DNA from 2 places in the Arthrobacter sp. zg.Y820 genome. Region 1 is predicted to be linked to the other one. Evidence: riboswitches for the same ligand, from Rfam matches in the RefSeq annotation. Region 1 holds a riboswitch; the other holds the start of a gene.
What was found. Region 1 has a riboswitch for cyclic di-AMP ahead of QNN99_RS16400 (M23 family metallopeptidase). Riboswitches for the same ligand answer to the same signal wherever they lie in the genome.
Positions count from the first base shown of each region.

Region 2: it holds a riboswitch for cyclic di-AMP, as region 1 does, so the genes downstream of both, QNN99_RS08435 (C40 family peptidase) here and QNN99_RS16400 (M23 family metallopeptidase) in region 1, are expected to answer to the same signal.

Region 1 is NZ_JASKLX010000016.1:10,590-13,827, reverse strand. Features, by position in the region: gene QNN99_RS16400 (M23 family metallopeptidase) at 112-885, opposite strand; cyclic di-AMP (ydaO/yuaA leader) riboswitch at 888-1,099, opposite strand; gene QNN99_RS16395 (iron-dependent transcriptional repressor DtxR) at 1,165-1,863, opposite strand; gene serC (phosphoserine transaminase) at 2,108-3,235, shown strand.
Region 2 is NZ_JASKLX010000008.1:190,296-193,533, reverse strand. Features, by position in the region: gene QNN99_RS08440 (hypothetical protein) at 1-369, shown strand, start outside; gene QNN99_RS08435 (C40 family peptidase) at 548-1,420, opposite strand; cyclic di-AMP (ydaO/yuaA leader) riboswitch at 1,424-1,570, opposite strand; gene QNN99_RS08430 (LbetaH domain-containing protein) at 1,750-2,361, opposite strand; gene QNN99_RS08425 (response regulator) at 2,611-3,238, opposite strand, start outside.

The DNA.
Region 1 (3,238 bases):
CTCGGCGATCTGTTCGAGAGTGCCCGATCTTTGGCCGATCGGGCACGAGGAAGAGCGTACAACAACATTTGACCAATGTCACGTTCCGGTCACGGAATGGTTTACCTGCGGTTACAGCCAGCCCAACGGGTCCACTACGTCGCCGTTAACCATGACCTCAAAGTGCAGGTGGCAGCCGGTGGACGCGCCCGTGGTGCCGCTGGCACCCACCAGGTCTCCGCGCTCCACCGTGGCGCCAACGCCAACCGCAAGGTTGGACATGTGGTTGTAGGTGGTCTCCACGCCGTTGCCGTGGTCCACGACGACGCGGTTTCCGCCGCCGCCGCCGTGCCAGCCGGCAAAGGTCACCGTTCCGGAGGCAGCGGCCGTAACATCGGTGCCGCAGGCCGCGGCGAAGTCCTGGCCGCGGTGCAGTTCGCCGGCGCTGCCGGTGATGGGGCTGACCCGGTAGCCGAACCCTGAGGTCTGAACCAGATCCGAGGCCAGCGGTGTGGCCAGGGTCCCCTTGGCGGCGCCCGCGGCAACTTCACTGCCCGCAGCCACGACGACCTGGCGCAGCTTCGCATCCGGATCGGACTTGCTGGTCAGCGCGGCGCGTTCGAACTCAACTGTTGCATTGGGGTCAGCGGAAACCACCACTGCTTCCTCAACGGCTGCGGTCTGCATCTCTTCGACCGGCTCAGGGACCGCTGCGGTAGTGGGGAGGGCGACGGTAAGGATCAGGCCCGACGTCGCGGCGGTGATGGCAACTTTCTGGGCTGCACCACCGAAGGAGCTGGGTTTTGTTTCGGCCCGGCGGCGGCCCGATGGTTGGCCGTTCCGTGGGCGCGGGGCCGTAACCGGAGCGGACGCGCGGCGCCTGCCCGGGGCAGCATGCTTCGACAAGGTATACCTCTCTCATATGCCTGCGAAGTTAGCTGTCGGATTCGAGTAGAGAATACTCGGCCCCCACTCACCACAGGCCGCGGCGTACGCGGCGGTGTGCTGATGCTGGAGGCTTCACCCCAAGGCAGCTGTGGCTGCCAGTTGATGGGTCCTCCGCCCCTGCCTGAACGGTATGCAATTCCGGGCCAGTGGCAGGGTTCGGCGTAAGGCCCGGATAACGGTGTTATTTCAACGTCAGTTAGTCACTATAGGGGAAGCCCGACAAAAGAGACCATTCCGTTATCCTGCTGTGGACACAAAGACGTGCGCGGCCACCTCTGGAGGCAGTTCCAGGGCACCTTCGATGCCGGGAACGCGCACGGAGATGTAACCCGCCACGACCTCCGCCGTCAGCTCGGCGCCGGGGCGCAATCCGGCCTCGTCCAGCTGGGTCAGCAGTTCCGGCTCCACCTGCACCGGCTCCGCCAAGCGGACCAGCTTCAGCTTGGTTCCGGGATCGGCGGCAGCCACGGCCGCCACGAGGTTGGTGACTCCGTGGTGAAAGAGTTCAGCAGGCACGCCGCCGATCTGTTCGAGCCCGGGAATCGGGTTGCCGTACGGCGACTCGCTGGGGCGGCCCAGGAGCTCATAGAGGCGGCGCTCAACCCGCTCGCTCATGACATGCTCCCAGCGGCAGGCTTCGTCATGGACGTAGGCCCAGTCCAGGCCAATCACGTCCGACAGCAGCCGTTCGGCCAGCCGGTGCTTGCGCATCACCTCGGTGGCACGCCGGCGGCCCAGCTCGGTGAGCTCCAGGTGCCGGTTTCCCGAGACCACCACGAGCCCGTCCCGTTCCATGCGGCCGATGGTCTGGGACACCGTCGGGCCGGAATGCCGCAGCCGTTCGGCGATCCGCGCCCGGAGAGCGACAATGTTCTCTTCCTCGAGCTCCAGGATGGTGCGCAGATACATCTCGGTAGTGTCGATGAGGTCCGTCATGGCAGGCCGCTCCTATTACTCGTGCGGAAGATTACTCGTGCGAAAGGTTCAGGAGAACAACGGCGGACGCCCCCGCCCGTGGTCATTATTGCCCCTTACGTTAGCTTATTTGTACAGAGTGCAGATAATTCCGCGAGTCGCCGCACTCCCGCTGCCGGCGGTAACGAATGGCTGGGAGCCGGGGCGGTGGGGCAGAATGGAAAAGCACATCAGAGCACCCTGCCTACCGCTTGGAGCGATACCCATGGGCGAAACCGCCGCACTCAAGATTCCCGCTGAACTCCTTCCCCTGGACGGGCGGTTCGGTGCCGGCCCCTCGAAGGTGCGTCCGGAGCAAATTGAGGCCCTGTCCCGCGCCGGTGCCAACCTGCTGGGCACCTCGCACCGGCAGGCTCCCGTGCGGAACCTCGTCAGCAGCATCCGTGAAGGACTCTCCGGCCTGTTTGGCGCCCCGAACGGGTATGAAGTAGTTCTCGGTGTCGGCGGGTCCACGGCATTCTGGGACGTTGCATCCTTCGGCCTGGTGGAAAACAAGGCCCAGCACCTGTCCTTTGGCGAGTTCGGGTCCAAATTCGCAGCCGCCACCAACAAGGCGCCCTTCCTGGCCGGCTCCTCCATCATTAAGGCAGAGCCCGGTACGCGGCCCGAGCCGGTGGCCGAAGCGGGCGTGGATGTGTACGCCTGGCCCCAGAACGAGACCTCCACCGGTGTCGCCGCCCCGGTGCATCGCGTGCAGGGGGCCGACGACGGCTCCCTGGTCCTGATCGATGCCACCTCTGCCGCGGGCGGCCTGCACGTGGACCTGGCCGAATCCGACGTCTACTACTTTGCGCCGCAAAAGAACTTTGCCTCCGACGGCGGTCTGTGGCTGGGCATGTTCTCCCCCGCGGCGCTGGAACGGGCCGCACGGATCAATTCCACGGACCGCTGGATCCCGGACTTCCTGAACCTGCAGACAGCCATCGACAACTCACGGCTGAACCAGACGTACAACACGCCGTCGTTGTCCACGCTGGTGACCCTCAACGCACAGATTGAATGGCTGAACGCGAACGGCGGCCTGAAGTTCGCCACCGACCGCACCGCCGATTCGGCGGGCAGGATCTACTCCTGGGCGCAGGCCTCACCTGTGGCCACACCGTTCGTGGCCCGCCCCGAGGACCGGTCGAACGTCATCGCCACCATCGATTTTGACGACAGCATAGATGCCGCAGCCATCGCCAAGACGCTGCGCGCCAACGGCATCGTGGACGTGGAACCGTACCGCAAGCTCGGCCGCAATCAGCTGCGCATCGCCACCTTCGTGGCCATCGAACCGGATGACGTCAGCGCACTGCTGAAGTGCATTGACTTCGTGATCGAGAATTCGTAGCTC
Region 2 (3,238 bases), on a different contig from region 1:
CAGGACGCCGAGGACCGAAGCGCTGAGGACCAGGACACCCGGTCCGAGAGCCGTCCGCGACTCGACGACGAGGACGCAGACGCAGACGCCAACGCAGAGGCCGACGGCGAAGCCGAAACCGAAGCCGATACCGATGGGGACGGGCGCCCCCATAAGCATCACCACAGAGGCGACGACGGGATTCCGGGCGACGGAGACGAGCCTGGGAACGGTCCTGCCGAAGACGGAGACAAAATCCGAGGCGATGGCGACGGTCCTGCTGACGACGGCGACGGCCCCGCCGGCGATGATGCTTCCGGCAAGGAGCCGAAAACTCAGGACGACGCTGAAACTCAGGACAACACTGAGCAGGACGCCCCGACCACCTAAGGCAGTCCGACACGGGACACCGGAAACGGAACGTCCGGACGGAACGTCCGGACAGAACGTCTGGACAGAACACCCGGACACGCAAAAACACCCGGCCAAAGGGCCGGGTGTTTTTGGTGGAGCTGCCGGAGGACGAGCCGTTCACTTCCCGCCCTCCGGCGGGATTGCTACTGCGAAATTACGCTACGCGGTAGTAGACGGCGCCGGAGCCGACGTTAGCGCTCTGCTCAACGGTCTGGTTGCCGTTCCATCCGCTGTGGATGGCCTGTCCGTTGCCGGTGTAGATGGCAATGTGGGCAAAGCCCATGCCGCCGTCGGCGTAGAAGGCGATGTCGCCGGGCTGCGGGTCAGTGACCGGGGTTCCGTAGGCAGCAAGCTGCGCCGGGGACAGGTCGCCAACCGAGTGGCCGGCTGCCCGGAGGGCAACCTCAACCAGGACGGTGCAGTCCTGCATGGCGCCCATCTGGGACTGAGCGGATGCAAGCATGATCTGGTTGGTGCCGGTTACGGCAGCAGGAGTCACGGCGGACGCCTGGGTGCTGATGCTGCTGAAGTCGGCTGCAGCAGGCTCGGCCGCGGGGGCCGGAGCAGCGGCAACAACAGGAGCGGCAACAGGAGCAGCAACAGGAGCTGCGGCGGCGCCACCGGCGTAGGTGATGACATCACCGGGGTAGATGATGGAGTCCAGCGCAAGGCCGTTCTGCGCCAGGATGTCGTTCAGGTTGACGCCGTACGTTGCAGCAATCTTGCTGAGCGTATCGCCGGACTGAACCACGTGAGTGGATCCTGCAGATGCCGGGGCCTCAACGGGAGCGGTTACAGCGGCGGGTGCGGCTACAGGGGCCGGTGCGCTGTAGGACTCGGCTGAGTCGTTGGCGATGACGCCGGCCGAGGCCGGAGCGGCCATGCCGAGCAGCAGAGTGGAGCCTGCGGCCATGACGGTAGCGGCGCTGCCGATGGTGCGTGCTTTGCCGTTGGTGGCGTTGGCAACTGCGGCCAGGAGCCCGGCGTTGTTGGCACGGTGGCGTCCACGAGTGTTATTGAAAGACAATGAGTTACCTCTCCCGATACCTGCGAGGTGAGCTGTCGGATGCGGATGGGAGTCACCCGGTCAGCTAAAGAAACCTTCGGCTGACTTAACCCCAAGGATTCAAAGGAACCCGTTTATGGTTCCCCCGCCTCTGCCGAAGTGTTTATATCTGTGGACCTTGACCAGCGGCAGAGCTAGGTAACAAGCCAAGGGAGCCGCTTCAGATAACGGCACGACCACTACGCTACAAGACGATTACGCAAAGGTAACTATTTAGTAACGGAGCTCGCATTTTCACCTGGGTGCCGCCTCTTGGTAATTGCAGCCCGGAGCGGCCTGGACCGGAGGGATCAGGCGGGCGAATCGGTCTGGCGTACGACGTTGGCTGTCGCGAAGTTGCCAAAGCCCTGAACCAGTTCGCCGGGAGCCAGCCTCAGTCCGCGGGCGAGCCCCGTTCCCCTAAGGACAGCACCGCGCTTCTCCGCCGGATTTGAGCGGAAGTCTCCGCCGTCGGCGAGAACCACTGAATCCGCTTCGACGGCACCCATGATCTGTGAGCCGGTGCCAAGCACTGACCGGCCGGTCACCACGGGCCCGTTGGCCAGCCGTGCGCCGTCGCCCACTGCCACGGCATGGGTCCGGCCCGCCTTGAGCTGGACTCCGCCGGGCCCCAGCGTGATTTCGGAGCCCAGGAGGAGCATTCCACCGTGCTCGGCGGTGAGAAAGGTGCCTGGATGGAAAACATTCCGGTGTCCGATAACGCAGGAACTCTGGTCATCCACCTGGATAACCACTCCGGGATACAGCACATTGCCTTCGCCGAGCTGAGCTCTTCGTGAAATCAAGGTCGATGACGGGTCGAGTATCTGCTGGGTAGCGCACAGCTGCAGGACTTCCGCGACGGTGAGGAATCCTAAATCCTGGCGAATGCTGTCGGCATCGGTTCGCTGAGGCGCTGGCATAATTCTTCTCTTCTTTCGTGATCTGGCCGGATCGCAATATATCAACGCGCTGGGAGCACTCTTAGCCTACCGTCCTTGCCCGGGTGCTGCGGCGGCAGAACGCCCGGCGGCGCGGAAGTCGGCCGCTCGGCGGGCAGGTTCGGTGCCGACGGAAACAAAAGGCGTGAAAAGACACGAAAAATCATCCCCGGTGAAATGCAACCTGGTCCCGGCGAATTCATCAGGTGATGCTCCGGGACGGCAGGCGGGCTAGGACCGCAGATAGGCCAGGGCAGCCAGGACCCGACGGTGCCCGTTGTCCAGCGGCGAAAGTCCCAGCTTCGCGAAGATGTTGCCAATATGCTTGCTGACGGCGGTCTCTGAGACTGAAATTGCCTGCGCAATGGCGGCATTGCCGAGCCCCTCGGCCACCAGCCCCAGCACCTCGAATTCCCGCGGGGTCAGCGACCGAATGGGATCCTGGGTGCTGCGTCGGCTGAACAGCTGCGCAATGACCTCCGGGTCCATCACCGTTCCGCCGTCCAGCACCCGCTTTAGGCCGTCCACAAAGTCGCCGACCTTGCCCACACGTTCCTTGAGCAGGTAGCCCACGCCCTGCGCGCCGGAGGCAAGCAACCGCCCGGCGTAGCGGTCCTCCACATAGGCGGAGAGGACGAGCACGGGAAAATTGGGCACCCGGGAGCGGAGTTCCAAGGCCGCACGCAGGCCTTCATTGGTGTACGACGGCGGCATCCGCACGTCCAGCACCGCACCGTCGGCGCTCCCCGGCTCAAAGGCCGCAAGCAGGTCCTCGGCGTTGTCGGCGGAACCGACCACCTCGAATCCTTCGCCCTGCAGCAGCAGTTCCAAGCCCGCCCGCAGAAGGGCGTCGTCTTCG